DNA from 3 places in the Arthrobacter sp. Sr33 genome. Region 3 is predicted to be linked to each of the others. Evidence: riboswitches for the same ligand, from Rfam matches in the RefSeq annotation. Region 3 holds a riboswitch; each other region holds the start of a gene.
What was found. Region 3 has a riboswitch for cyclic di-AMP ahead of ACX80T_RS13030 (C40 family peptidase). Riboswitches for the same ligand answer to the same signal wherever they lie in the genome.

Region 1: it holds a riboswitch for cyclic di-AMP, as region 3 does, so the genes downstream of both, ACX80T_RS06440 (M23 family metallopeptidase) here and ACX80T_RS13030 (C40 family peptidase) in region 3, are expected to answer to the same signal.
Region 2: it holds a riboswitch for cyclic di-AMP, as region 3 does, so the genes downstream of both, ACX80T_RS03190 (LysM peptidoglycan-binding domain-containing protein) here and ACX80T_RS13030 (C40 family peptidase) in region 3, are expected to answer to the same signal.

What each region holds. Positions count from the first base shown of each region.
Region 1 is NZ_JBTNDD010000003.1:281,436-288,795, reverse strand. Features, by position in the region: gene ACX80T_RS06465 (glutathione S-transferase family protein) at 1-178, shown strand, start outside; gene ACX80T_RS06460 (FecCD family ABC transporter permease) at 384-1,439, shown strand; gene ACX80T_RS06455 (FecCD family ABC transporter permease) at 1,436-2,584, shown strand; gene ACX80T_RS06450 (ABC transporter ATP-binding protein) at 2,586-3,473, shown strand; gene ACX80T_RS06445 (siderophore-interacting protein) at 3,470-4,606, shown strand; cyclic di-AMP (ydaO/yuaA leader) riboswitch at 4,712-4,895, shown strand; gene ACX80T_RS06440 (M23 family metallopeptidase) at 4,957-5,595, shown strand; gene ACX80T_RS06435 (diacylglycerol/lipid kinase family protein) at 5,622-6,584, opposite strand; gene ACX80T_RS06430 (SGNH/GDSL hydrolase family protein) at 6,692-7,360, shown strand, end outside.
Region 2 is NZ_JBTNDD010000002.1:54,561-61,920, forward strand. Features, by position in the region: gene ACX80T_RS03155 (cation-translocating P-type ATPase) at 1-216, shown strand, start outside; gene ACX80T_RS03160 (DUF1538 family protein) at 217-483, opposite strand; gene ACX80T_RS03165 (response regulator transcription factor) at 618-926, shown strand; gene ACX80T_RS03170 (GntR family transcriptional regulator) at 955-1,695, shown strand; gene ACX80T_RS03175 (hypothetical protein) at 1,707-2,204, opposite strand; gene ACX80T_RS03180 (cytochrome c biogenesis CcdA family protein) at 2,201-3,079, opposite strand; gene ACX80T_RS03185 (DsbA family protein) at 3,079-3,819, opposite strand; gene ACX80T_RS03190 (LysM peptidoglycan-binding domain-containing protein) at 3,981-4,880, opposite strand; cyclic di-AMP (ydaO/yuaA leader) riboswitch at 4,883-5,061, opposite strand; gene ACX80T_RS03195 (VIT1/CCC1 transporter family protein) at 5,204-5,932, opposite strand; gene ACX80T_RS03200 (universal stress protein) at 6,189-6,620, shown strand; gene ACX80T_RS03205 (isopenicillin N synthase family dioxygenase) at 6,793-7,360, shown strand, end outside.
Region 3 is NZ_JBTNDD010000009.1:138,979-146,338, reverse strand. Features, by position in the region: gene ACX80T_RS13050 (DNA gyrase/topoisomerase IV subunit A) at 1-288, shown strand, start outside; gene ACX80T_RS13045 (GNAT family N-acetyltransferase) at 384-1,370, opposite strand; gene ACX80T_RS13040 (BlaI/MecI/CopY family transcriptional regulator) at 1,504-1,869, shown strand; gene ACX80T_RS13035 (M56 family metallopeptidase) at 1,874-2,854, shown strand; gene ACX80T_RS13030 (C40 family peptidase) at 3,197-4,078, opposite strand; cyclic di-AMP (ydaO/yuaA leader) riboswitch at 4,082-4,298, opposite strand; gene ACX80T_RS13025 (metal-sensitive transcriptional regulator) at 4,601-5,008, shown strand; gene ACX80T_RS13020 (heavy-metal-associated domain-containing protein) at 5,242-5,565, opposite strand; gene ACX80T_RS13015 (SHOCT domain-containing protein) at 5,868-6,137, shown strand; gene ACX80T_RS13010 (multicopper oxidase family protein) at 6,148-7,360, shown strand, end outside.

The DNA.
Region 1 (7,360 bases), on a different contig from region 3:
CGGCGACACGATCGACTTTGACCAGATCAAGGATCACTACTACATCGTGCACGAAGACATTAACCCGACCGGGATTGTGCCCAAAGGCCCGGATCTGGCCAACTGGCACACCGAGCATGGCAGGGAAGGCCTCGGCGGCAAGCCCTTCGGGCAGGGAACCCCGCCCACCGCTGCCTAAAGCCAGCTAAACCGTGTCAACCGATAGCCCGCCCGTACCGGATTCCCCGGCTGCTGGGTGGGGTTTCGGCGGGTAGGGAGCGACCTGCCGGGTGCCCCTCCGAACGACCCACCCTGGCTAATTAGGGAACATAACCGTTTCTTAATAGAGGTAACCGTAGGCTAGCCTTACTTCTGTCCGGAGTTAGACGGTGAGGAGGCATGCGATGGCAGTGCAGACTGCTCCAGCCCCTCTTGCCCGCGCTCCGATCGCCTCAGCCAGACCCCGCGGACAGCGCCGGGTTCTGAAGCTGGGCGCAGTGCTGGTCGCCCTCGCCCTGGTCTGCGCCGCCTCGCTCGCATTCGGCTCCCGGCCCATCAGCTTCGACGTCCTGGTCGCTGCGCTAACCGATTTCGACCCGGCCAACGGCGACCACGCCGTCGTCCACTCCCGCATTCCCCGCACCGTCACCGGCCTCATGGTCGGCGCCGCACTCGGCCTCGCCGGTGCCGCCATGCAGGGAGTGGCCCGGAACCCGCTCGCTGACCCAGGCATCCTCGGCGTCAACGCAGGAGCCGCGCTCGCCGTCGTCATCGGCATCTACGTCTTCGGGATCGCCGAGGTGACCGGCTACATTTGGTTCGCGTTCGCCGGGGCAGCCTTCGCCGCCGTCGTGGTCTACGCCATCGCAAGCCTCGGCCGGGAAGGCGCCACCCCCATCAAGCTGGCGCTCGCGGGGGCGGCCCTGTCCGCGGGGCTGGGCAGTCTGATGAACGCCGTCCTGGTGTCCAACCAGGAGACGCTCGACCGGTTCCGGTTCTGGCAGGTCGGCACCGTGTCAGGCCGTGGCTGGGATGTCCTCCTGCCGGTCCTGCCGTTCCTCGTGGTCGGCATCCTGTTGACCCTCCTGACCGGTAAGGCACTGAACAGCCTGTCCCTCGGTGACGACATCGCGAAGGGGCTCGGCCAGAACGTGGCGATAGCCCGCGGTGTCGCGGCGCTGGGCGTCGTCATCCTCTGTGGCGCTGCGACCGCAGCCGCCGGACCGATCGCCTTCGTGGGCCTGGTGATCCCTCACATGGTGCGGGTGCTCACCGGCCCCGACTACCGCTGGATCCTGCCCTTCTCGGTGGCACTTGCCCCGGTGCTGCTCATCGGAGCCGACATTGTCGGCCGGCTCATCCTGCCACCCGGCGAGGTGCAGGTGGGGATCATGACCGCCGTCATCGGCGCCCCGGTGTTCATCTGGCTGGTCCGCCGCCGGAAGCTGGCCCAACTATGAGCCTCCACCCAGCGCCCCCGACCGGCGCGGCCACACCCGCCGCCCCGGACGTCGCTGCCACACCGAATGGCGCTGCCACACCGGATGGCGCTGCCGCACCGAATGGCGCTGCCACACCGCCGTCGGCGGCTACCGTCAGCGGCGGTCGACGCCGGCAAGCAGCCCAGCGCCGCCTGGTGATCGGTATCCTCGCGGGGGTCACCGCCGTCCTGTTCGCGGTCTCCGTCCTGCTCGGCACCTATACCGTGACCATCCCGGACTTCTTCAGGATCCTCGGCGGCGCCGATATCCCCGGCGCTACCTTCATCGTGATGGAAAACAAGCTTCCCCGCGCGGTGATCGCGGTCCTTATCGGGGTGGCCTTCGGCCTGGCGGGCACCATTTTCCAGACCATGCTCCGGAACCCGCTGGCCAGCCCCGACATCATTGGGATCAGCTACGGAGCCAGTGCCTCCGCCGTGGCAGCAATAGTGCTGTTTGGGGCGGCGGGCGTTGCGGTCTCCCTTTCCGCCCTGATCGGTGCACTCGCCGTCGCGGCAGCGATCTACCTGCTCTCCCGCCGCGGCTCGGCGGCCGGGTACCGGCTGATCCTGGTGGGAATTGGCTTCGCCGCGGTGCTGCACGCGGTGGTCAGTTTCCTGCTCACCCGCACCGATATCCGCACCGCATCGGACACCCTGGTCTGGCTCAACGGCTCCCTGAATTCTAGCAACTGGGACCGCGCCACGATCCTCATCCTCGCCCTGCTGCTGCTGATCCCCGCGGCGGCCGTCCTGTCCCGGGGGCTGCAAGGACTGGAACTGGGCGACGATACCGCCGCCAGTCTCGGCATCCGGGTCGAACCATCGCGGCTAGCTCTGATCACCGTCGGAGTGGCCCTGGCTGCCGTTGCCACTGCCGCCGCCGGGCCGGTGGCGTTCGTCGCCTTCCTCGCCGGCCCGATCGCGCGCCGCCTCGTGAAGGGCGCCGTGTCTCTCACCGCGGCCGGACTGGTGGGCGCGGTGATAGTTCTCGCCGCAGACTTCGTGGCAGCCAACATGATTCCCGGTGTGTCACTTCCGGTCGGCGTAGTAACAGGCGTCCTCGGCGCCCCGTTCCTGCTGTGGCTGCTCGTGACCGCCAACAGGACAGGACAGGGAGGCTGAGATGGCTCTGACAGCCAGCGAGCTGACACTCGCATACGACGACCGCAAAGTGGTCCAGGACCTCACCGTCGAGCTGCCGGCCGGCAAGGTCACGGTGATCGTCGGTGCCAACGCCTGCGGCAAGTCCACCCTGCTGCGCGGCCTGGCCCGCCTGCTGAAGCCGTCGGCCGGCGTCGTCAACCTCGACGGCAAGGACATCCACTCGCTGTCCACCCGCACCGTCGCGCGGATCCTCGGGCTGCTTCCGCAAACACCGGTAGCCCCGGATGGGATCACCGTCGCCGACCTGGTGGGTCGCGGCCGCTACCCGCACCAGGGCTGGTTCCGGCAGTGGACCAACGACGACGACGTCGCCGTCGCCTCCGCCCTCCAAGCCACCGACACCCTTGAGCTCGCTGACCGCTTTGTCGATGAACTGTCCGGTGGGCAGCGGCAGCGGGTCTGGATCGCGATGGCCCTGGCCCAGCAAACCGACATCCTGCTGCTGGATGAACCCACCACCTTCCTCGACGTCACCCACCAGGTGGAAGTACTGGATCTGATCACCGACCTGAACCGGCGCGACGGCACCACGGTGGCCATCGTGCTCCACGACCTGAACCTCGCCGCACGCTACGCCGATCACCTCATCGCCATGAAGGACGGCCAGATCGCCGCGCAGGGCAGTCCCGCCGAGGTGGTGACTGAGGAGACCGTCACCTCGGTTTTCGGTCTGCAATGCCGCGTCATCCCGGACCCCGTATCCGGCACACCCATGGTGGTGCCGGTCGGCCGGCACCACTCAGGCGACGGAGCTACTCAGCCGTCACCCGAAACGTCCACCGGGCAGGGGTTCCTGCCTAATCCGCAGGACACGCTGTCCGCGCACCACCTGGAGGCAGCAACATGACCGAAGTCAGCAATCGCACGGCCCGACGGAGCGAGCGCGCATCCCAGCGCACCGATGGAACCGTTTCGGCGGTATCAGCCTTCGACGTCGTCGTCACCCGGGTGCAGCGCCTCAGCGACAACTTCCAACGCATCACCTTCGGCGGGTCCTGCCTGAGGGACTTCGGGGTGCAGGGGCCAACGCTCGACCTGCGGATCAAAGTCATGATCCCCGCCACCCGCGACGACGATGCCCCCCGCGTGAACATGCGGGAGCTCCTCGAGTCACCGCCCGAGGGCTCGGGTTGGTATCAGCGGTGGCTCGCGATGGACCCCGCCGAGCGCGGCGCCATGCGCACCTACACCGTCAGGGCGGCCCGGTGCGATGGTGACCAGCCAGAGATCGACGTCGACTTCGTGATGCACTTCGATGCTGAGGGGAACGGGGGGCCGGCGTCGCTGTGGGCCGCCGCCGCCACCCCCGGCGATCGGATCTGGCTGATCGGCCCGAACGTCCACGCCGCCACCTGCACCACCGCCGGCTCCTACGGCGGGATCGAGTGGCGTCCGGGGCTCGCCCAGCAGGTCCTCCTCGCCGGCGACGAGACAGCTGTCCCCGCCATCAGCGCCATTCTGGAGTCCCTCCCCGCCGACGTCGGCGGGCACGCCTTCCTTGAAGTGCCGGACCACGCAGACTTCCAGGCTGTGTCCACCACCTCAGCGGTGGAAATCATCTGGCTCGCCCGGGGGGAACGCCCCCACGGTGAACTGCTGGACGCGGCGGTCCGGGATACGGTTCGGGTGCCCGGCTGGGTGTCGCTGGCCGCGCCGTTCGCCGTCGGAGTCGATGCCAGCTCCCGCGCCGGGCTGACCCTCGCCGCCGCTGCCGCAGCCACAGCAGGCCCCGAGCCGGAAGAAGTGAACATTGACGAAACGATCCTGTGGGAAACCCCGCAGCGGCTGAACGCGTCAACGCTGAATTCCTCGCTGAACCCGGACCGGCCCTCCGGTGCGCTCCCGTTCTATGCCTGGATCGCGGGCGAGGCCGCGGTGGTCCGTGGGCTGCGGCGTTATCTGGTGCGCGACGTCGGGATTGACCGCAAGCAGGTGGCCTTCATGGGGTATTGGCGCAGGGGCCGATCTGAACTTGGCTAGTCGCCACGCCGTGATCTGTGTAACGAAATTATAACTTCTCGGCTAAGCACTCTATTCTTATAGGGAGCCATCCGCATCATTGTGGCTCCCGGACTGCACGCCTAACCCTGTCAGCAGCCGGCCCCCAATTCACCGTGGCAGGGGTGGAGGACCCATCTTCGGCAGTTTTCTGCCTTGGGGTGCAGCCCTTCGCAAACCACTCTTCCGCTCACTGGAAGAGCAGCAGTGGGCCGAGTCAACTCTTGCTCGAATCCGACAGCTAACTTCACCGGCGTTGCAGAGAGGCTCCTGTTTTGCTCCAGCCGGTCACGTCCGGGCGCCGCCGCGCGTCCGCCCCGCCTAAGTCCATCTTGAAATCCAACCGCCGGTCAGCTGTGCTGGCCGTGGGAGTCCTCGCCGCAGCGGCGGGCCTCGTTCTCACCGCAGCCTTCCCCTCGCCAGAGGCTTCCCCCTCGGCAGCCCCTACCGCCGGAACCGGCCCCGCCGTAGCCGCACCGGTTACTGCTGACGCTGAAGCAGAAATTGATTTCAGCAAGGAGTCCCCGCTCGCGACGGCCGCAACCCCGAAGGCCAAAACCACTGTCCTGTCCAGCGACGCGGCAGCGTTCACCACCCCGATCAAGGGTGCCGAAATTGCTTCGTCGTTCGGCTACCGGGTGAACCCGATGGGCGGGTACGGCGACGAGCTGCACACCGGGACCGACTACTCAGGGGCTTGCGGTACGCCGGTCCTCGCATCACGCGCGGGCACCGTCGTGGAATCCGGGTGGCATGCCTATGGTGGTGGCCAGCGGATCGTGGTGGACCACGGCGGGGGCCTCCAAACCTCGTACAACCATCTCAGTGTGCTCGGCGTGACCGTGGGGCAGAAAGTGGGCAAAGCCGAGGGCCTGGGCGCCGTCGGCAGCACCGGCAACTCCACCGGATGCCACCTCCACTTCGAGCTCCTGGTCGACGGCGAAAAAGTCGATCCCCAGACCCGGCTCTAACCCGGCCCGGGCCCGGCCCTCGCGGCTTAGGGCTCCGGGTGGGTGACGACTGCTGGATCCTTCTTGCCGTAAGGCATCCGCAGGCGCAACGAATTAGCGTCCACGCGCAGGACCATGTGGGTGCCCTTGCCGAGGGGGTCGCCGTCGAGCTGGATTTCCTGCGGCTCGTCGAGCTGGATCTCGGCTTCCTTGCACTGGAAGTACTCGAGCGATGGGTCCTTGCCCTTTCCGCGGGCAAACAGCTTACCCACGACGCCAAGCCAGCCGAGCCGGCCGGTGGGCGCCACGGTCATGATGTCCAGTAGGCCGTCGTCAATCTTGGCGCCGGGGAAAATCTCCAGCCCGCCCATGATCTTGCCGCAGTTGCCGCCCATCACGCTGCGCAGCCGACGCTCGATGACATCGCCGCCGTCCAGTGTGATCCGGGTGCGTGCAGGCTTGCCGCTCAGGTTCCGGATGCCGGCGTCGACGTAGGCCAGCCAGCCCACCTTGTCTTTGAGGTCATCACGGGTGTCAGCCATGATCGACGCGTCAAACCCCAGCCCCGCCATCACCAGGAACACGTGCGAGTCCTGGGCGCGGTCAACGGTGACATGGACGACGTCAACGTTGCGTTCGGTGCCGAACAGGGCTGCCTTGGCGGCCTCCTCCGGATCGTCGACGGCGATGTCCAGGTTCCGGGCCAGCAGGTTGCCGGTGCCGAGCGGGATCAGCCCCAGTGCGACGCCGGTGCCGTTGACGACCTCGGCCACGCAGCGGACCGTTCCGTCACCGCCAGCGGCGATCACCACGTCCACGCCGGCATCGACGGCTTCCTGTGCCTGACCACGGCCGGGGTCATCAACCGATGTCTCCAGGTACAGCACCTCGTCCCACCCCTCGGCAGCGCAGAGCTCCGAAACGATCGCACGAATATCAGCCCCGGTGTTCTTGACCGGGTTGATGATCAACGCGGCGCGCTTGGTCCGAGTGTCGGAGGGCTGGGTCATGATGTCCTTCTCAGGTTGTGGGGAGGGGAGCAGGGTGCACTGCAAAAAGTTATCAGTCTGCTTGCAATGCCACCTTATCGCGCGGCGGGAGCAGGTAGCCTCTTCTAGTGGAATTCTCTCAACGATATGTGGCCCTCGGTGATTCGTTTACGGAAGGCGTCGGCGACTGGCATGAAGCCAGCCCCAACGGGGTGCGGGGGTGGGCTGACCGGGTGGCCGAGCAACTGATCCTTGCCGACAGCTCCTGGGGATACGCGAATCTCGCCGTCCGCGGCAAGAAAGTGCGCCAGGTCCTCGACGAACAGGTTGACCGGGCCCTGGCCCTGCAGCCCACGCTGATCACCATCTACGCGGGTGGCAACGACATCCTGCGGCCGCGGATCGACATTGACGCGCTGATGGCCGCCTACGACGACGGCGTGGCCCGCCTTGCGAGCTCGGGCGCCGCCGTGGTGCTGTTTACCGGTTTTGATTCGGTGGGGTCGGCGGTGTTCGGCAAGACCCGCGGGCGGACGGCCATCTATAACGAACTGGTCCGTGAAATTGCTGACCGGCACCACGCCGACGTGGTGGACTACTGGCGGTTCAGGGAGTTCCAGAATTGGGGCTATTGGGACACTGACCGGATGCACATGTCCGCCGCCGGACACACCCTCATGGCCAGGCGGGTGCTCGAAGTGTTGCGGGCCTCCCACGAGATCGACCTGCCCGAGCTGGAGGCCGCGCCGGCGTCGTCGCGGATAGATCAGCTACGAGCGGACGCCCAGTGGGCGCGC
Region 2 (7,360 bases), on a different contig from region 3:
GCGAACAAACCTCTGCTCTTCACCTCTCTGGCGGCCCAGACATTGCACTGGGCTGTGCAAACCTGGCCGGTCTCCGCGGACTTACTCGGGCTCACGCCCCTGCGTCCGTGGGAATGGCTCCTTTGCATCGGCATCGGCTCAACGGTGCTGATCATCGTGGAGGCCGAGAAGGGCGTCCGGCGCTGGGCGCACCGCCATGACACGCCACCGGCTTGATTAGAACCCCGCCCCACGGCGAGGCGGCCCGCAACAATATCCGCCCGCTCCGCGACAGAGGCAAAAACCTATAGCGAAACCAAACGGCAACAACAGGCTCAGCGCGCCGCGCCGGACAAACTGATTGGCCAAATTCTTGCCCACCGGAAAGATGCTCAGATCCAGCCCATACAGGAACAAGACAACCCCAACAGTGACGATGAATAACCCGGCCAACAAAACCCCGGGTTCATCAGCCACGGAACGGAAAACCAAAACCTGAAACACCTGGCGTTGGCGAAACTAGAAAGTCCAGGCACCCAGTCCCGGGGCGAGTGTGCTGCAGGCGCCCGGGCAATCGCTGACCAGCAGGGGATTGCATCCCCTGCTGGCGGAACTCCGAGGTCGCCGAGTCAGTCTCTATGACGGGCCCACTAACACCTCGAGAGTTCGAGATCGTGAAGATTGTGGCCACTGGCATGACAAACACCGAGATCGCCGAGCGTTTGTTTAGCTCCGAGCGCACCGTTGAGAACCACATGAGTCGGGCGATGTTGAAGGTCGGCGTTACCTCTCGCACAGCGCCAGGAGTGTGGCACGGGACCCAGCGAGACAATCCCTCACGGTTCCATTCCCAGGTCGTTCAAGCTGCGCCATTCGGCCAGTTGCTGGGGCGTAGCCTTGGTTCAGCTAGTAAATGGGATGAATGGGGATGCGGGTGTGCGGTTTGAATGAAGGGTTTCGGGAGGGATTACCGGCATGACGACAACTGATGGAACTAGAGCGGCAGGTCCGTTGTGGAAACGGGTGAGCGCCGATTTGTTGAGCGAGCTCCAACGTGGCACTTTCGATGCTCGGTTCCCGGGCGAGCTTGAGTTGGCGCAACGATACGGGGTCAGCCGTGGAACGATCAGGGCAGCGTTGAGGCCCTTGCGGGATGCGGGGCACGTTAACGCGCATCCCGGGCGAATGTCGCGGGTCCAGGCGGGAGGAAATACAGCCTTCGGCCCGTTATACAGCCTGCTGGCGTCCGTGCGAGACTCTGGGATGGAACACCGAAGCGTTGTGCTTCAACAAGAAATCACACAGAGTCCTGCCACGGCGGCCCTGCTCTCCTTGAAGCAGGACGCCGAATTCTTCCATCTCACTCGGGTGCGCTTTGCCGACGAGGAGCCAATTGCGCTGGACGAAGTGTGGATGCCTGCAGATATTGCGGGAGGTTTAGTGGATTCAGATTTCACCAGAAACTCCTTGTATGGGGAGCTCGAGAAGCATTGCGGAATGGTCCTCAACGGCGGAACTGAGCAACTCTCGGCTGTCCTGGCCGCTCCGGAGCACTCGAGACTTCTGCAATGTGCCGCCGGTTCGCCACTTCTACTGATCGAGCGAACTGGGTGTCATCGGGCGCAGTACGTCGAGTTCCGACGGACCTATGTTGTGGGTGACCGAGTGGAGATTGCGACCAACTTCGGGTGTAAAGCGGATCCGCCGACGTCCTGAACAAACGGCCGTTATACCGACTTCGCTGGGACTGGGCAACGATCCTCGTACGTGGCGCGCCGGTAGAAGGCCCAGGAGAGTAGGCCGATAGCGAGAACCGCGAGGAGGGGTTGAATGGGCTCGAAGTACTGCATCGCTCCCGAGGTTCCCAGAGCGAGCAAGACGATCTTGTTGCACACCGGGCAGCCGACGGCAAAAAAGGTCACGATCGCCCCCGCGATGCCCGAACGGGTCCGCGGAGATTCCTCGATCCGATCCTGAGCGATATAGGTACCGAGGACCAGGCCGCTTAGCGCCGACGAGATGATCAGTGCTGGCACCGACCACCAGGTGGGGGGAACTTCACGGCTGAAAAATGGCGTGTCGATGAGATCGGTCGGAATGGCTACGAGCAGGAAGGTCGCCACCGCACCGAATAGCACGGCGATCCACCGGCGTAAGGGCCACTGAAGAAGAGCGTTGAGCAGAGTGGGTCGCTGAGTCGTGGGGTTCTCGGTGCGGGGAGTCATGGAGCTTCCTTTGACACTTGATCCGAAGACGCTCCTGGTGATGCGGGGTCATTCGGGGGTGCCGATGACCTGTGGCTGCGCCGGCGTAAGTAGAGGGCGCCGGTTGCGGTGAGGAGCATGAGAATTGACAGCATGACAGCTACGTCGGGGATTGAGTCCGCGAAGGTACGTACCGCGTTCTCGAGGGCGAACTGGTCAGTAACGGAAAGGATCCCACCCAGACTCGCTGTTCCGTCTGTGGCGATGAGGAAGATTCCGATGCCGATTGAAAGGGAGCCAGAGATCACCATAATCCAGGTGTTGGACCACCGTCCGATGGTTACAGGGCGGGGACGAAGCCACCGACGTCCGGAAACGCCGAGGCGGTCCCACAGTGCCGCGAGGAAGAACAGTGGGACTGCCATTCCCAGTGCATAGATGGCGAGCAGAATTCCGCCGTAGACGGCGTTGCTGCCAGCTGCGGCGACGGTAAGAATTGACCCAAGGATAGGTCCGGTACAGGCTCCTGCGACCCCGTACGCCAATCCGAGGACGAAGACGGAACCGCCGGAACCGCCAGTCGCGGACCGGGTACGGATGAATGCCGGTAGGCGGACACCGAGGATCTGAATGAGACCCAAAACGATCATAAGGGCGGCTGCGAGCCCGATGAGAATGTGTCGGTCAGTGGTGACGAGAGACCCCAGGGTGCCAGCGAAGACCCCCAGGGGTACGAGGGTGCACAACAATCCTGCGTAGAAGAGCAAGGTCCGGCCGACCAGTTGCCGTTTTGTGCTGAAGGCATACGCGAAGAATGCTGGCAGCAACAATGCTGAGCACGGACTGAGGAGGGTGAGGAGACCACCGAGGAACGCCCCGCTGTATCCGATTAGCATTACTGGGGACTGGTTTCTGCCAACACAGTCTCAATGGCTTGTTCAAATACTTCTACTGGTTGGGCGCCCGAGATGGGGATGTCGTTCACCAGAAACAAGGGTGTTCCGGTAGCTCCCAGGGCTGCGGCTTCCTCAGCGTCGGTTTGAACAGCCTGATTGAGCTCCTCTGAGTCCAGATCCGCTGTGAACGCCGTGATGTCGGCTACCCCAACTTCTTCTGCGATGCGGATCAGCTCCTCGCGCGGGAGGCTGATATGTCCGCGGTCGGGGGCCGCAGCGAAGACGGCTTTATTGAACTCCCAGAACCTATCCTGTTCCCCTGCTGCCCGGCCCGCAACTGCAGCATCAAGAGACTCAGCCCCGAAAACAGGTAAATCTCGCCACTCAATCCTTAGTTCTCCGCTAGCTACATACTGCTCGACCAACGCCGGCAATGTCTCGCGCGAGAAAACCCCGCAGAACGGGCATCTATAATCGGCGTATTCGACTAGAACAACGGGGGCGTCGACCTCACCCATTGCTAACGGGTCGTCGGCGATGCGCCGGGATAAATCGAACTTTTCTTCCTCCCGGCCGCCGGATTCCTCTGCGACGTCTGTTCCTGATCCATCTGAAGCGGGTGAGGAGGCTCGCTGGGAAGCGATCAAACCAATAATCAGGATGAGCGCGGCGACAAGCAGGGCAGCGATGAGGGTGGCCGATCGAACACCCGCGGTTCGTTGATCAGATTCTTGTGGCATTCATTACTCCTGGCATCGTGCGCCCCCTGGGAAGGCACAAGGGGAGGGAAAAGGGGGATTCACCCGGACACCAGATCCCTGTTTGTCGGATCTGGTGTCCGGGCGCGTCCGAGAAACACCGCTGTCAGCGAGGTCAGAGCCCCGCCAGCGAGGTTGGATAACTAGATGTTGACCCGGTAATAGACAGGACCGGAACCCACATTGACGGATTCCTCAACGGTCTGGTTACCGTTCCAGCCGCTGTGGATGGCTCGTCCGTCGCCGAGGTAGACGGCGTTGTGTGAAAAGCCCATCCCGCCGTCGGCGTAGTAGACGAAGTCGCCGGGCTGGGGATCTGATACCGGAGTAGCGAAGGCCATCAAGGACTCAGGGGACTCGTCTCCCACCCCCATCACCCCGGCGGCTCGCAATGCCCCTTCGCCCAGGACGGTGCAGTCCTGAATAGCGCCCAACTGCGTGTTGGCGAAGGCAAGAATACGGCTGTTGGCAGTACCGCTCTGGGGAGCGTCCGAGGAATCCCAGATATTTCCTGACTCGCTGCTCACCCGGTTACTCAGGGGACTGATCGATGCACTTTGTGTACTCACGCTAAAGTCGGAAACCGCTGATGACGAGGCTGCGGAGCCAGAGGCAACCGGTGCAGCAGTCACGGCATTCGACTCCTCGGACAGCACGATGGTGTTTCCCGGGTAGATGATTGACGCGACGGTGAGCTGGTTTAGGCTCAGCAGCTTGTGCAACGCCACACCTGTCTGAACGCTGATAGCGCCCAGCGAATCACCTGACTTCACGGTGTACGCAGTGCCTTGATTGGTGGGGCTCCCCTCCACTTCGACTGGTGAAGCAGCCGATGAGAACGATGAAACGGTGTGATCCTGCGCCGGGTGGGCGATCGCCGAAGCGTGGGCGGGGCTTGCTCCCGCCGCAAGCATTCCGGAAGCAACCACAAGCGCGGCGATCTTGGGTCCCCCCTGAGGCAGGACGGCTTGCCTGCTGAGGAGAAGAATCGAACGGCTTTTCGTATCGGCGCGATGTCGGGCGCGCACAGTATTTGATGACATGGATAATCTCTCCCTATACCTACGAGGTGAGCTGTCGGATTCGGATGGGAGACACCCGGCCGCACGAGGACAAACGCCCCGCCCGGCTTCACCCCAAGGGTTCCTAAAGAACCCACCTATGGTTTCCCCGCCCCAGCCTTCCTATCTAAAGGACCAAGGCCTTTGGCTGGGTTCGGTAAAAGGCCTCGATAAGCCCCACCTTCAGTGGGGCACTGTATTAAACCTACTCGGAAAAACGAAATGTACAAACATTTACACTGACGGCGCCTCCCTGGTTGGCAACCTCAATGAAGAGAGAGCGATTCCCAGGCATCAGTGGAGCGTCAGACCACTCCCGTGGTGCCCAGGAGTGACCCGATAAGGAAAGTGGCTGCCAATGCCAGCGCGCCGCCAAGAACGATCCTTACGGTCGGGCGCGTCGCCGGGTTGCCGCCAATCCGTGCGCTGCCGTAGCCGGTTACGGCGAGGGCAATCAGGACTGCGACGAAGGTCGCGAGGACACGAGTTTCCTCTGGAAACAGAAGAATCGTCAGCAGGGGCAGGATCGCGCCAAGGGTGAAGGCCAGCGCAGATGCGGCCGCAGCAGCTAGCGGGCTCGCCACGGCGTCCTCGCGCAATCCGAGTTCAGCTTCGAGATGGGCCCCCAGGGCATCGTGTTTGGTGAGTTCCACTGCCACCTGATGGGCTGTGTCCTGGCTAAGCCCCTTCGATTCGTAGATTCCGGCCAGCTCCGCAAGTTCCGCTTCAGGCTCGGTTTCAAGCTCAAGGCGTTCCTTGGCGATGAGGGCCTGCTGGCTGTCTTTCTGACTACTCACGGACACATACTCTCCGAGGGCCATGGATATCGCACCGCCGACAAGACCGGCAATGCCAGCGGCAAGAATCACGGGGGTTGCCGTTGTCGCTCCCGCAACTCCGACGACGAGGGCAGCGACCGAGACAATCCCATCATTGGCTCCAAGCACACCCGCTCGAAGCCAATTGAGCCTGCCATGGATGGTGTTGTCATGGGGTTCGTCACTATGCGTGCCTGGTACGGGATAACTAGTCATGCCCGTAATGTAGGCCCCCACGAGCCAGTACACCAGTAAGGATCGGCTCTCCTGTCGGGATTCCGATTCGGGTGACCTCGACGGAATTCGCTCTGCTCCACTGCGGCGCTGAAAGGGGCTTGCAATAGTCACCGAGCCGGCCGTTTTGATCCGGGCGTCGGCGAAGAGGCATGGGATTCTTTGACCGAGTAAGGTAAGCGAACCAAGTAGGCACCACATACCGCAATTGCGGTTCGAAGTTCGAGGAGGAAACGTCATGACCGGAAGTGTGATTGTTGGTGTGGATGGAAGCGAGACCGCGTACAAGGCAGCATCGCGCGCCGCGACTCTTGCCGAAGGCCTCGATGCAGAACTTGTGGTGGTCAGCGCGCACATTACGGGTAACACGGAAGTTGTCCATATCGGCAACGACACTTGGATACTGGATGATGCAGAGCAGGCTCTCAAGTTGGCCGAGCAAGTTACAGTGAAACTGCGCGAGCAACACCCTTCCGTGAAGGTGCGCCCCGCTGCGGGGCGGGGCAAGCCGCAGGATGTCCTCATCGAGGAAGCCGAGCGTGTCGGTGCCCAATTGCTGGTGGTAGGCAACGTGGGAATGAAGGGGCTTCGACGGGTTCTGGGAAGCGTTGCGTGGAGTGTCGTACATAACGCACCCTGTGACGTGCTCGTCGTGAAGACCGCCTCCTGATTTCACTGCAGCTCCCAAGCTGCGGCTTGGGCTGAAGCGAGGACTGCGCAGGGCCACAAAGTCAGATCGACATACTTCGCAACGGGATCGTTCGTCTCTTCGGCTTGAGTCGTAACATTGAAGCGGATACGGACTTCGGTTTCCGAAACGCGTTGTAAAGGACTATAAGAACTTGTCACTCGAATCACTGCCCGTCCTGGATTACTCTCAGCTGAACGCAGGCCCCGAGGAGGCATCGGACTTCCGGGACGAATTGCGCAATGCGATGCACGAGGTCGGATTCCTATACCTGGCAGGTCATGGCATCCCGCAGGAGCTCACTGACGCCATGCTCGCTACCTCCAGACGCTTCTTCGACTTGTCGGAGGAGCAAAAACTCGAGCTGGAGAACGTTCATAGCCCCCAGTTTCGTGGCTACACGAGGATGGGCGCCGAATTGACTGATCGGGCGGTGGACTGGCGAGAGCAGATCGACATTGGCGTCGAGCGCAACGCTGTGGAACCGGCGGCAGGGGTCGCTGACTACTGGCGGTTGGAAGGCCCCAATTTGTGGCCGGCTGAATTGCCCGAGATGCGGAAGATCGTCTCTGAGTGGACACAGCGACTGAGTGCCATCTCCCTCGACCTTTTACGGGCGCTTGCTGTGTCTCTCGGTGCACCGGAGGACAGTTTCGATGAAGCCTTTGGTTCAAGCGCCTTCCCGATGCTGAAAATCGTGCGTTACCCGGGGGAGTCCGGCA
Region 3 (7,360 bases):
ACGATTGCCGCCGCGAGCGGAGCGCTGCCGGGCACCTCGGCTGGATCGGTCAAGGTGACCGATTTCGCGGAGTATCCGACCAAGGGTAGGGCTACAGCGGGGGTCCGGGCCCACCGGTTCCTCAAGGATGAGGACATCCTGCTGCTCGCCTGGGCCGGACACGGTCCGGCAAAAGCCGCGTCAGCTTCCGGTGTGTCCAGGGCCCTCCCCACCGAACACGGGCGCCGTGACGGTTCTGGTGTCACCCTGAGCCAGTCAGTCGACTCGATCGGACCCAGCCTCGTCTAGGGTTAGCCCCGGTCTAGGGTTGGCCCCGGCTATGGTTGGCCCCGGTCTAGGGTTGGCCCCGGCTATGGTTGGCCGGGGCCAATCGCGTCCATGGTTTAGATGCGCAGTTCGTACACCCTGACCCGGTGGGTGGCTTCGTAACCCAGACGTTCGTACAGGCCGAGGGCACCCGACGGGTTCTCGGTATCGACGCCCAGGCCAGCGTGCTCGATGCCGTCAGCTTTGAAGCGGCGCATCGCCTCGACCAGCAGGGCCGGGGCGAGCCGCAGGCCCCGCCATTTCCGCCGCACTCCCAGCAGGTCGGTGTAGCCCTCGGTGTGGCCCAGCAGTTCCCCGGACGCGGGATCGTAACTGGCCAGCTGGTAGGCAGCCACTTCGCCGGACGCCTCGTCCACCACCGCGAGGCTCCATTCGGGTTTAAACTCGGGGTGCGTCACGGTGAACCGCCAGGACTCCTCGTCACGTGGTTCACTCCCCCAGTGGTCCTGGAACGCCTCGTTGTGGGCGAGCCGCACCGCCTCGGACAGATCGTCCGAGAACGTGACAATCTGCAGTCCGGCTGCAATATCGACTTCGGGGATCTCCGTCTGCAGCGGACGGGTCATCTCCGTGAAATACCTGACGACGGCGTTGCCGGTAGCTTCCATCAGCGCGAGCTGGGATGGCACCCGTTCCTCCGCGTAGGTACGCAGCACTCCTGCCCCGGCGCCGTCGTCGTCCAACCGGCGACGCGCGCGCCCCGCCTGCCAGGAGTAGAGTGCGGTACCGATCCCCTGCCGGCGCCTGGCGGGGTCAACCCCACCCATACTGTAAACCACAGTGGACCCGGGATTCCGCTGGATTACCCCCACGGCGCGGGGCACACCCGCATCGTCGAGACCCAGGATGGTGTCCTTTGCCGGGTCGGTTTTCGATGAGCCCAGTATCTGCTCCAGGTCGGCCCGCTCCTCCACCCAGTCCGGCTGGTCTTCCTTGGCCATCCGGTGCAGCAGCTCATGCCAACTACCCAGATCATTAGGCGTGATGGCACGCCAATGCAGCGGCGTGCCGGAGGGAAAGAAGTCCGATTCTGGCTTTGTCATGGCAAAAGCCTAAATCACCGGGACGGTCAACCATCGGCTGAGCAACCGACATCTTGTTCTACCGCATGTAGAACCTTGGCGAAAAAGAGAGTAGATTTGAAGTACTCATCCACAATTTTAGCGAAGGACTTGCATGGCCACCCTCGGAGAACTCGAACGCACAGTGATGGATTTGCTGTGGGGCACCCCCGGGGCACTGACCGCGAACGCACTGCGCGACATGCTGGCGTTGGCGACGAAGGAAGCCGTGGGCAAGGAGCTCGCCGTCACGACAGTCCTGACTGTCCTCTCACGGCTGGAGAAGAAGGGGCTCGTGGAACGGGAGCGGGAAACCCGCCCGCACCGCTACCGTGCGATCACCAGCCGGGAGGAACACACCGCCGAGTTGATGCACGAAGTCCTCGTCACCGCCCCAGACCGGGAAGCAGTCCTGGCACGGTTCATCGGAAGCGTTTCCGACAGCGAGGCACAGGCTCTGCGCAAACTGCTCGGCAGCTGAACGGATGTTTTGGGCCGCCCATTTTTTGGCCGGGCTCGCCGTCGTCCTCGCCTGGCCTGCGCCGGTAGCCCTGTCTCGGGCAAAGTGGCCCACCCGTTCACCGTTTACGGCGATGATTCTGTGGCAGGCGATCGCCCTCGCGGGCGGACTGTCAATGATTGGCGCGATGCTGGTCTGGGGTCTCGACCCGCTCGGCGACAACCTGGTGGAAGCCCTTGGCCGCTTCGGCGACATGGCGTTTGCCAACCAGCCGGTCGACACGCTCGGCCTGGTCCACGTCTTCGCCCTGAGCGCCGCTGGGCTGCTCAGCGCCCACCTGATCTTTACCCTGCTGCTGACTTACGCCAAGATTCGTGGGCAGCGTAAGCGACACCGGGACATGCTGAACCTGCTCAGCTCCCCGGCAGCAAACCGGCCGGCAACGCTGGTGATCAACCATCCCACCCCTGTGGCCTATTGCCTTCCGGGTGGTGCCAGATCAGTGACCGTGCTCTCCGACGGGCTCCTCGACCTGCTGACCCCCGCCGAACTCGACGCCGTACTGGTGCACGAGCGGGCGCACCTCCACCAGCGACATCACCTACTCCTGTGGGCGTTTGCGGCCTGGCGCGCGGCCCTCCCGTGGCTGCCCACGTCACAACTGGCGCAGCGGGCTGTCAACGAGTTGATCGAGATGCTCGCCGACGACGAGGCTCTGAAGCAGGTTCGGGAGCCAGTCCTGGCCCGGGCGATCGCTATCGTCGCCTCCGGGTCGCTGCCCGACCAGCAGGGCGGTTTCGCCCACGGTGACTCGTTTGCGGTGACGGCGCTTGCTCCCGGCGCGACCCCTGACCAGGATGCTGGTGCCACCCTTAACCGGATTCACCGGCTACTCACTCCGCAGCCGCCCTTGTCGCTGCCCCAGCGGGCGGCCGCCCTCGGCGCCTCGGGACTGCTACTGGGGGCGCCGACGCTACTGCTGATTGCCCCCTGGGTGCTGGGTTAGCGCTGCCTGGCGCTGGTTTTATGAGCAATGCTCCCACTGATCGGGCACGGTCACTGGGATTGGCTAGATACTCTCAGTGACCGTCGGTGATCGTTGGGACACTTAGTCGCGGCATCCGGCGCGGCTGGTACAGGAACTGTGGAAATAATCCGCGCCCCAAAGTGGGGGGGTAGCTCGGCGAGCTAATGAGTTGGCTCGTGGCAGGTGCCATGACGAGTAGTCATGGGAGCGGATCGTGTGGCACTATCTGCTTTCCGGAGATACGAAAGTGGCAGGTGCCCTCCGTCCAGGACACCCGCCACTTTCAGTTCAGTTCACAAAGAAACTCCGTGAGTCAGGGTATTAGCCGTTGACTCGTACGAAGTATGAACCGCCGAGGTCGGATAGTGGGTGCTCGATGGTGAGGTTTGATCCGTTCATGCCGCTGCTGATGACCTTGCCGTTGCCGACGTAGATGGCAATGTGGCCGGGGCGGACGACGAGATCGCCGGGCGCGGGGCTGGAGACCCGGGTTCCGTACTGGTCGAACTGCAGGGGTCCAAGGTCGCCGACGTTCAGGCCGATGGAGCGCAGAGCGCGTTCGACGAGGATGGTGCAGTCCTGGATGGAACCGAGCTGCCCATAGGCCGAGGCGACCAGTGCTGCGCCAACTCCGCTGGCCGGAGCTGCCTTGGCTGCGGGTGCGATCGGGGTGATGGCACCGGAGGCCAGTGTCATCATTGCTGGTGCCGCATCGGCAGCGGGTGCGGCTGGTGCTGCAACTACTGCCGGTGCGGCGGGTGCTGGTGCAGGTGTTGAGTAGAACGCCTGGCTTGCAGTTGCTGCTGGAACGGCGGCTGCGCTGACGGCTGCGCCGCCGGTGAGCTGGATCTGCTGACCTGGGTAGATGATTGAAGCGTAGGACAGGCCGTTTTGCGCCAACAGGGTGTCGAGGTTAATACCGTGCAATGCGGCGATCGCTCCCAGCGTGTCTCCGGATGCGACAGTGTGGACTCCTGTTGCGGGTGCTGAGACTGCCGGAGCGGTGGTGGCTGCGCCCTGGGTGTAGGTTCCTGCGTGGGCGGTCGCTCCGACGGAGAAGACGAGGCTGCCGGTCGCGACGGCGATGATGGCTGGCTTGCCCAGTGCTACGGCCTTGGTCCTGGCCGACTGGGTCAGACCCTCGAGGGCGATGGAGTGGGTGGTGGCGGCGCGGTGGCGTGCCGAAATGGACTGACGTGACATGATTGTTTGCCTCTCCCATGCCTGCGGGGTGAGCTGTCGGGTTCGGATGGGAGTCACCCGGCCGTCCTCTACCTATGGGCTACGCCTGCCATCGCGAACGATGCTGCAGGTCTAGCACTGGATAGTCAGATCGACTTAACCCCGAGGGTCACCGCGTGCGGTGGCCCGGTGGAAACGTGGTTCCCCCGTCCCTGCCATCTGGATTGTGCGAACGGGTCCCGGTGCAGCGGCAGGGCTCGGCATTCTGCGCGGGAATGTGATCTCGGCGGGGTGCCGGGATCACTCGAATGAGAATACCCCACCGTGGTATCGAAGTCACGTTAGGGTAACGGGATTTTCAAGGATCACCGCACCCGCGGGCCGCCGACCCTCCAGGGAACCTATTTCATCTATCGAGCGTTCACGGCGGGGTGGATCGTCGATGATACTTATAAAGGCCGCGCAGAGCGCATGGTCGAGGACGTACCAACGGCCTCATCTGGGTCCGACCAGAACAGGTCGGAGCATTGAAAGGATAGCGCCGTGAACGCCGGAGCCGGACCTCGGAACAGTACCGATGACACCCCTGGGGCAGCTGCCACGGAAGTCCCCGCGCCGGAGTCCACCGTCGCGGATCAGCCGGTTACCGCCGGTGCGGTGCACGGTTATTCCCCGGACAAGGCGGCCTATTTGCGGCGTCTGAAGCGCATTGAAGGACAGGTCCGTGGGATAGCACGGATGGTCGACGAAGATCAGTACTGCATCGACATTCTCACCCAGGTCGCGGCGGTCAACAGTGCCATGCACGCCGTGAGTTTGGGCCTGCTGCAAAACCACTTGCAACACTGCGTCGTCACCGCAGCCCAAGAAGCCAAAACCACTGGGTCCTCCGAAGCCGTCGACGCGAAGGTCAAGGAAGCAACACAGGCAATCAGCAGACTACTGCGCTGAGCCTTCCGTCGGCGCATATGCGCTCCCAGGCTTCATCAGGTTGGCGTGAGTGGCTTCAATTGGTTAGCCCGGCCGGATGAGCTTCGGGAACGGCCACGAAGACGGTTTCAATTCCCGCGTCGGTGACTTTATCTGCCGCATCGGGCAGAAGCACACCCGAGGGTGTTCATCCGTACCCAGAATCGGTGAGATCCACCTCGCGCCCGGGAAATCCGGCCGGACCAGGGAAAAAGTCAGGCGCTCAAAAGCTGGTACCCGGCCTGCTCGACCGCCGAGCGTACTGCTGCTGAGGGAACCGCCTCGTTACTGTAAACGGTGACCGTGGAGGTCCCGCCGGACACGAGATCAATCTGGGCGTCGGTGACGTCATCAATCCCGCCGACTGCAGAGCTAACCCGGGACGCGCACGACCCACAGGTCAGGCCAGCGACACCGAAACTGGCGCTGATGCTGCCAGCCTGGGGAACCGTTTTGGCTTTGCTGTCCTGGGGGGCGCAGCAGGCACATCCGGAAGATGATGTGTCGGTCAGGGTCAGTTCGGAAGAAGTGCCGCACATGAGGGTCTCCAAAAAGTGAGGAATGGTTGTTCGAGAATCAGCGGGTGTAGCCATCCGGGTCATTCACGTTGGCTACAGCTGCTTGAGGGACCTTCTGGGAGTAAGCGGCCCCCTTAGGGCCGGACTTCCCACTTGGGTACTCATAAGGTATACCCCCTAGGGGTATATGTCAAGGGTTGATCCGGGTACCCGGATCCCGCAGCGACTGAAGTCACCCTGGGACCGATTGGGACCTAAGACTCTACTTTTGGGCCGACGCTAGGCGGAGACTGGAAATCATCTCGAGGTGAAAGGTATCCGGCATGATGTGGGGTTATGGGCAGGGATCAGCGTGGATGTGGCTTTGGGGCGTCCTCCTGATCATCGGGATTGTGCTGTTGGTACTGCTCGCAGTCAGGGTCCTTGGCAACGGAGGCCGTGTCGGATACGCGTCACGGGATGCCTCAGGGGTGGGCGGCCCGCCCCACGGCCGGAGCACCGCCCACCAGATCCTGGACGAGCGCTTCGCGAAGGGAGAACTCACCGCCGAAGAGTACCGCGAACAGCTCGAAGTTCTCGGTGAGGGCCCGTAGCAAACCCCCCATCAGCCGCCGCCAAGCGCTGCTACTGGGGGGACTCGGCATCGCGGGGACGGCGACTGGAGGTGCAGGCCTGATCTGGACTCTAACAACGCGGGAGCCACCCGTCACGGGAAGCGAACTAATCCAACCTCCAGTGTTACGAAGCAACAACGGTCAGCTACAGGTACGGCTGGAAGCCGCACCGGGACAAATATTGCTGGCCGGCCGACAGGCCGCAGCCCTCGGTTACAACGGGGGTATCCCCGGCCCGACACTCCGCGTACAAGCTGGCGATGTCCTCAAGATCAGACTCGTCAACAACCTGGACCAGCCCACCAACCTGCACGTTCACGGGCTTCACGTCTCTCCCGAAGACAATGGGGACAATGTCTTCATCTCAGTCGACCCCGGCAACACCTTCAACTACGAATACAAACTCCCAGAGGATCATCCACCTGGCGTGTACTGGTACCACCCACACCACCACGGCATGGTCGCCGATCAGATCTTCGCCGGGCTCTTTGGAGCAATCATCGTTGAGGATGTGGAACCCATCGAGGTGAGTACGGAACGGGTACTGGTCATTTCGGACACCACCCTGGACAGACTGGGAAACATCGTCGCAGTCCCGGCGATGGAACGGATGATGGGCCGGGAAGGTGAACTGGTCCTGGTCAACGGGCAAAGCAACCCGCAATTAAGTGCCCGCCCCAGGCAACGGGAACGGTGGCGCATCATCAACACGTGCGTGTCCCGTTACCTCCGCCTACAGGTCGACGAGGGGCAACTGCAGCTTCTCGGCATGGACTCCGGGCGCCTGCCAACACCCGAGAGCGTGGATCGACTTCTCCTGCTGCCCGGAAACCGGGCCGATCTTCTCATCTCCATCCCGGCCGGTGATTCCGTGCTCCGAGCGTTCTACCAGCGCCGGGGAAGGGCACCGGGAATGACGGGACGCGAATCCGGAGCACGCAACAACCCGGCCGGCCGCCCCGACGGCTTCGCGCTGGCCACCCTCCACGTGTCCGGCGAACCGGTCGCATCCCTGACAGCCCCGACCACGCAGAAGGGACTGGGAGACCTGAGGTTAGCCCCTATCGCGGCACGCCGGGAAATCGTCATGGCCGGCGGGGGCATGGGCGGGGGCATGGGCATGGGCATGATGCGTTTCACCATTAACGGCAACGAATTTAACCGGGACAGAACAGACACAACGGTAGCGGCCGGGAATGTGG